DNA from 2 places in the Mycobacteroides stephanolepidis genome. Region 2 is predicted to be linked to the other one. Evidence: riboswitches for the same ligand, from Rfam matches in the RefSeq annotation. Region 2 holds a riboswitch; the other holds the start of a gene.
The links. Region 2 has a riboswitch for cobalamin ahead of metE (5-methyltetrahydropteroyltriglutamate--homocysteine S-methyltransferase). Riboswitches for the same ligand answer to the same signal wherever they lie in the genome.
Positions count from the first base shown of each region.

Region 1: it holds a riboswitch for cobalamin, as region 2 does, so the genes downstream of both, MSTE_RS02525 (FecCD family ABC transporter permease) here and metE (5-methyltetrahydropteroyltriglutamate--homocysteine S-methyltransferase) in region 2, are expected to answer to the same signal.

Region 1 covers NZ_AP018165.1:495,604-499,005, reverse strand. Annotated here, with positions in the region: gene MSTE_RS02535 (CbtA family protein) at 1-364, opposite strand, end outside; gene MSTE_RS02530 (CbtB domain-containing protein) at 380-586, opposite strand; cobalamin riboswitch at 759-984, shown strand; gene MSTE_RS02525 (FecCD family ABC transporter permease) at 1,090-2,142, shown strand; gene MSTE_RS02520 (ABC transporter ATP-binding protein) at 2,142-2,927, shown strand; gene MSTE_RS02515 (ABC transporter substrate-binding protein) at 2,924-3,402, shown strand, end outside.
Region 2 covers NZ_AP018165.1:4,759,272-4,762,673, reverse strand. Annotated here, with positions in the region: gene fadD8 (fatty-acid--CoA ligase FadD8) at 1-432, shown strand, start outside; gene MSTE_RS23620 (TetR/AcrR family transcriptional regulator) at 429-1,019, opposite strand; gene MSTE_RS23615 (PaaI family thioesterase) at 1,009-1,428, opposite strand; cobalamin riboswitch at 1,509-1,736, shown strand; gene metE (5-methyltetrahydropteroyltriglutamate--homocysteine S-methyltransferase) at 1,877-3,402, shown strand, end outside.

The DNA of each region.
Region 1 (3,402 bases), 730 kb from region 2:
ACAACACCAGGAACAGACCACCGGCGACGGCTAGCGCCTGCGCACGCGGACTGAGGTTGCCGACGCGCCCGATCGCCACCACATAGGCCACCGCGAACAGTGCGCCCATCGCGATTCCGAATCCGATGACACCGAGTGCCAAGCCCGCATTTGCCTGCGCGAGACGGCTGAACAGTTCCGCACCCTCATGACGGGCGTGGACACCGGCCGCCTCGTCGAGTGCGGACTGCGCCTCGCCTCGGCCCTCCTCGTAGGAGATGGCCCTGTTGATGACGGGCTCGACGAAGATCCATCCGAAGATGAAGGACAGCAATCCACCCCATGCGCCGAAGCCTAAGCCGCGCAGAATTATTGACTTTTCCATGTATTCGGCCCGCTGCTAGTGGCAGGGGAAGCCGAGCAGATGGCGGGCGTCATGCACGAACTCGTGAACGTGCATATCGCTACCGAAGATCGACACCGCACCCTGGTCGATGCCGATGAAGTAATAGGCGAGCAGCCCGAAGAGGGTGGTCACGCTCAACCACAGCGCAGCCTGGGGAATCGACACCGCAACCGGATGGCTGGCGGACGTTGTGTGTGCCATGTTGCTCCTTTTCGGGATACCGCGTCCCGGGTCCGATCGTCGTCTTCTGGAATCGACAGGTCGGGGTCTGACTTTTACAGTGGCGCGACCGTCCTGGGATCACACCAGGTTCCCGTCCTGTCGAAGGACGAACTGAGCTTAGTCGACGCGGCTGGTCTGCGCGTTCGAGTGATAGTTTTGGCCTCGCGTTGGTTTCTCCACGAGCACAAAGAAGCGCTCCTGGAGATCGCAAGAGGGAATCCGGTGTGAATCCGGAACTGCCCCGCAGCGGTATGTGGAAACGACAGCGGCACTAGAAGCACTGGGTTAAGCCCCGGGAAGCGGCCGCCGGTAGGTGAGGCTCGTAGATGAGCCTCGAGTCCACGAGTCCGAAGACCTGCCAACGCGGCCGCACCTCCTGGTGCGGTCATTCGCCAGTGCCGAGGGCCCGCCTGGTGGGTAATGCCTACGTGGCGTATCCGTCATGCCCGAAGTGTCGGCGACCCGACGACACAGGAAGATCGATGCTCGCAGCACAGCGCGGACGGCCGGTGTTCCTGGCTGCGGTCGGCGGTCTGGCAGCGCTACTGCTGCTGTCGGTGACGGCACTCGCCTTCGGCACCGCCGACGTGCCATGGCGCGACTGTCTGCATTTCCTCTGGGCGGGTGCGACCGGCGGCTCGGTGCCGGCCGCCGACGCCGCGAACTACCGAATCGTTGTCGAGTCCCGGCTGCCGCGGGTGATTCTCGCGATCCTCGTCGGTGCGGGGCTGGCCGTGGTGGGTGTGCTCGTGCAGGCCATGGTCCGCAACGCACTGGCCGATCCGTACGTTCTGGGCATCTCCTCGGGCGCCTCGGTGGGGGCCACCGCGGTCGTGGTCTACGGAGTACTCGGCACCCTCGGCGTGTACGCACTCTCACTTTCGGCCTCATTGGGGGCGCTCGCAGCAACCGCGCTTGTCTACCAAATCGCCCGTACCCCACAGGGTCTGATACCTCTGCGGCTGGTACTGGTGGGCACTGCGGTGGGGTATGGCCTGTCCGCGGTGACAACCGTGCTGGTGTTCTTGGCGCCGAACGGCGAAGCGGCGCGCAGTGTGATGTTCTGGCTGCTCGGCAGCTTGGGGGCGTCGTCATGGGACAAGGTGCCGGTAGCGCTCGCGGCGACCGTGATCGGCTTCCTGTGCGTTGCAGGGCTCGCACGCCAGCTCAACGCCCTCGCCATGGGTGACGAGGTGAGCGCGTCGCTGGGTTTGCACGCCGGCCGCTTCAGGGTGGCGCTGTTCGTGCTGTCCGCCGCCATGACCGGATGTTTTGTATCCATCTGCGGAGCAATCGGATTCGTGGGGCTGGTCATTCCACACGCGGCGCGGTTGCTGGTCGGGGCGGATCATCGGCGGGTCTTGATCGTGGCTCCGGTGCTGGGCGCATGCTTCCTTGTGGCCGCCGACCTCGTTGCACGGACCGCGATTCCGCCGCAAGAACTGCCCCTGGGGGCGATCACGGCGGCAGTCGGAGTACCCGTCTTCGTCGGGTTGATGCGTCGCCGTGCGATGTCCGCAGGAGCGGTGGGCTGATGGACGTCACCTACCGGAATGTCTCGGTCGATATCGGGGGTACTCGGATCGTTTCCGACATCGACCTCGAGATCGGGGCCGGTGGATTTGTCGGCATCGTCGGCCCCAACGGCAGTGGTAAGTCGACGACCCTGCGCTGCCTCTATCGCGCCCTTGCCCCGGCCACCGGTGACGTCACGGTCAGTGGCGTGTCGGTGCGGGCAATCAGCATGCGGGAGAACGCTCGTCAGGTGGCGGCACTCACCCAGGACATGTCCTTGGACTTTGATTTCACGTCCGCCGAAGTCATCGCCACCGGCCGGCTACCGCACGGCACGTCCCTGCGCGGCACCTCCGAACTGGACCGCCGCATCTGCGCGGAGGCCACCGAGACGGCGGACGTGACGGCCCTCGCCCACCGCAAGTTCAGTTCCCTCTCGGGTGGCGAACGTCAGCGAGTTCTCATAGCCCGTGCTCTCGCACAACAGCCGCGCGTCCTGGTGCTAGACGAGCCGACGAATCATCTGGATGTGCGCCATCAATACTCGATACTCAGTTCGGCTCGGACACTGGGTATTACCGTCATCGCCGCACTACACGATCTCAATCTCGCGGCACAGTACTGCGACACGATCCACATCATGGCCAAGGGACACGTGGTGCTGTCGGGATCACCCGACGAGGTGATCACCACCGAGTCCATCGGCCGCTGGTTCGGCATCGGTTGCCACGTCATCGCCCATCCACGAAGCGGCGTCCCACAGATCATCTTCGATGCTCAGCCAGAGAGGCAGGATAAGGAATGAAGGCACTCACCGGTTTGGCGGTCGCGATGTCGTTACTGTCGGCAAGCTGCGCGACCATCGAGGCACAAAGCCCCGGAACGGCGCGGGTGGCCGTCGAGAACTGCGGTGCACCACTGGACGTTTCGGTGCCAGTCACCCGAGCCGTCAGCAATGACACCGGGGTTACCGAACTCCTGTTCGCGCTCGGCCTGCAGGACCGGATGGCCGGCTACTTCATCGACGCCGGACAGGATCGAGACGTCGAAAGCTCGCCATGGAAGGCACAGTTCGAATCCACCACAAATCTGGGCCAAGGATTCACCCGTGAAGCCGTGCAAGCCGCCCGCCCCGACCTCGTGTTCGCCGGGTGGAGCTACGGATTCAACGAAACCTCCGGCCTCACCCCCGATTGGGTGCGTTCCATCGGGTCGGTGCCCTATCAGTTGACCGAGGCATGCCGCCAGCCCGGAACCGTGCGGCGCGGTATCAAGCCTCC
Region 2 (3,402 bases):
CCCGAACAGACCGCCGACACGTTCAAGAACGGCTGGCTGCGCACCGGCGATGTCGCACGCGAGGACGAAGACGGTTTCTGGTTCATCGTCGACCGGACCAAGGACATGATCGTCACCGGTGGTTTCAACGTGTTCCCCCGCGAGGTGGAAGACGTTGTCGCCGAGCACCCCTCGGTGGCGCAGGTCGGGGTCATCGGGGTGCCCGATGAGAAGTGGGGCGAGGCAGTGACGGCGATCGTGGTGCTGCGCGCGGATGCCGACCGCAGCGGCGACGCGGTGTCCAAGATGACGTCCGAGATCCAGTCCGCGGTCAAGGACCGCAAGGGTTCGGTGCAGTCGCCCAAACATGTGATCGTCGCCGACTCGCTGCCGTTGACCGCGCTGGGCAAGCTCGACAAGAAGGCTCTGCGTCAGAAGTACGCCACGGTCTAACTCTCGCGGGCGAGGAGCTCCCGGGCGCTGGCCCGGACGAACTCGCGCAGCCACGGTGCGGGCACGCCCCTATCGGGCAGATGACGGCGCACCGCCGCGTACGGCATGTCGATCAATGCGAACATCGTCTTGTCGATCAGCTCGGGAGTGATCGCGCCGAACCGATGCTCGGTGTACTCGCGCAACGCCGTGCGGACCCGCGAGTTGAGTGTCGTGAGCTCCGCGGCGAGGGTGTCGGGCCAGTGCGCGACCAAGTCGGCCTTCTCGTACTGGAGCAGCAGCTGCGCCTCGTTGCGGTTCGCCGTCGTCCAATCGAAGGCGTGGTCAATGGTCGCCGTAAGTGCATCGTCGAGATCCGACAGGCACAGGGCCGCGAGTATCCCGTTCTGATAGCGGGCGATCGATCGCAGCCAGAGCCGGGCCATGAGCTCATCGCGGCTGGCGAATCGGTGGTAGATCGAACCCGACGGTGCCCCGAGGACGCGTCCGATGGCGGCGGCGGTGGCCGCTGACGGGCCGCCCGAGGTCACCAGTGCCAGCGCCGCGTCCAGGATGTCGTCCGCGGTGTACTGCGGTTTACGCCCCACGGCGCCGGACCATGCTCGTGCCCTGAGCGACCGCAACCAGCTTGGTCGTGCCGTCGTGGCCTTCGACGGAGATTTCGCAGCGGCCCAGCGCCTTCGTGCGGCCGGTGCTCACCAGGGAGGCGTCGGCGAGTAGCCGTACCCCATCGCCCGCGGGGGACACGTACTCGACGGTGTATCCGCTGGTCACAATGTCTGCACCCAAACCAAGGGCGCAAGCGTAGGTGATGGCGTTGTCGGCGAGATAGCTCAATACGCCGCCGTGGATGAACCCGTTCTGCTGCCGTAGCTCGTCGCGGATATCAAGAGCGAGCCGGATTCCGGACTCATCGACCCGGCACACGGATGCGCCGAGGAGTCGGCTGAAGGGCTGCGCATCGAGCACCCGCTGAGCCTGGTCCAAGGTGATCACAATATTAGAGAATAGTCGCTAATATTTGTGTTGGATAGCGCGCATATGATGAGAAATGCAGCTGGTCTGCTGGTAGTGGCACGGGTTTGATCCGAGCCGGTACCAGCATCGAGTGCTGGACCCTCGGGCCCGGCACAAGAGGGAACCCGGTGAGAATCCGGGACTGTCCCGCAGCGGTATGCAGGAACGACAGTCGTCATATGCACTGGGTTGAGCACCAAGAAGCCTGGGAAGCGGCGACCAGTAGGAAAACCTGAGTCCGGGTAACGCCTGTAAGTCCGAAGACCTGCCAGCTGTGCCGGGTGCGCCGCACCCGGCGGATCATCGCCTCGCGGAATGGGCGTATGGCCGAAGCGGTTTCACCGAGCAGATATCTGTTGCGGTGGTTCCGTGCTCGGTTCTTCGTCCCCGGGCGGTGGCTACCCCGCTGTTGATGAAGGACTAATTCATGACTGCTCAACCTTTGACCGCCACCACGCTCGGATCCGCGCGCATCGGCCCGCGGCGTGAGCTCAAGAGGGCTACCGAGAGCTACTGGGCCGGACGTACCAGCCGTACCGAGCTCGAAACTGTCGCCGCAGGGCTTCGGCGCGACAATTGGACCGCATTGGCGGCCGCCGGGCTCGATTCCGTACCGGTGAACACCTTCTCGTACTACGACCAGGTGCTGGACACCGCGGTGCTGCTGGGAGCCCTCCCACCCCGTGTCGCCGGTATCGCCGATGACCTCGACCGCTACTTCGCCGCCGCTCGCGGTAATGATGACGTGACACCGCTGGAGATGACCAAGTGGTTCGACACCAACTACCACTACCTGGTGCCGGAGATCGGGCCGGACACGAAGTTCGAGCTGAACCCGACCAAGCTGTTCGGAGAGCTGAAAGAAGCTCAGGCGCTGGGTATTCCGGCACGTCCGGTCGTCGTCGGACCCATCACCTTCCTCGCGTTGAGTAAGTCAGTCGACGGCGCCCCGGCGACCATCGAACGGCTCGACGAGGTGGTGTCGCTGTACGAGCAGCTGTTGGTGCAGCTTGCCGAAGCAGGCGTCGGCTGGGTGCAGATCGACGAGCCGGTGCTCGTCACCGACATCCTGCCGAATGGTCCCGAACTGGCCGAGCAGGTGTATGGCCGTCTCGGCACGGTGGCCGATCGCCCCGCGATCCTGGTCGCCACCTACTTCGGGGACCTCGGTGCCGCGCTGCCGGCGCTGGCACGTACCCCCGTCGAGGCGATTGCCGTCGACTTGGTCTACGGGTCCGCATCGGGCGTGGCCTTGGTGCCGGAACTGGCCGGAAAGACCGTTGTCGCGGGCGTTGTCGACGGACGAAACATCTGGCGTACCAACCTGGAGTCCGCGCTGGGCACCCTGGGGACGTTGTTGGGATCCGCCGGTGCCGTGGCAGTGTCCACGTCCTGCTCGACGTTGCATGTGCCCTACTCGTTGGAGCCGGAAACCGAACTCGATGACCAGCTGCGCAGCTGGTTGGCTTTCGCAGACGAGAAGGTCAAGGAAGTTGTGGTGCTGGCGCGGGCACTGGGCGGGGCGCGCGACGCCGCGGAGTTCGCGGCATCGAATGCGGCTGTCGAATCTCGCAAGACGGATCCGCGTCTGAACAACGGCCAGATCCGTGCACGCCTGGATTCGATTCTGGCGGCTGGTATTTCACGTGGGGATGCCGCCGAGCGTCGCCGCAGTCAAGATGAGCGGCTGCAGCTGCCCGAGCTGCCGACCACCACCATCGGATCGTTCCCGCAGACCGTCGAGATTCGCAAGGCACGTCAGGCTCTGACCAAGGGCGAGATCGACGAGTCCGAGTACGTGCGGCGGATGCGTGCCGAGGTTGCCGATGTTATTGCGCTACAGGAGAAGCTGGGCCTGGACGTATTGGTCCATGGCGAGCCGGAACGCAACGACATGGTGCAGTACTTCGCCGAGCAGCTCGACGGATTCTTTGCCACCCAGAACGGCTGGGT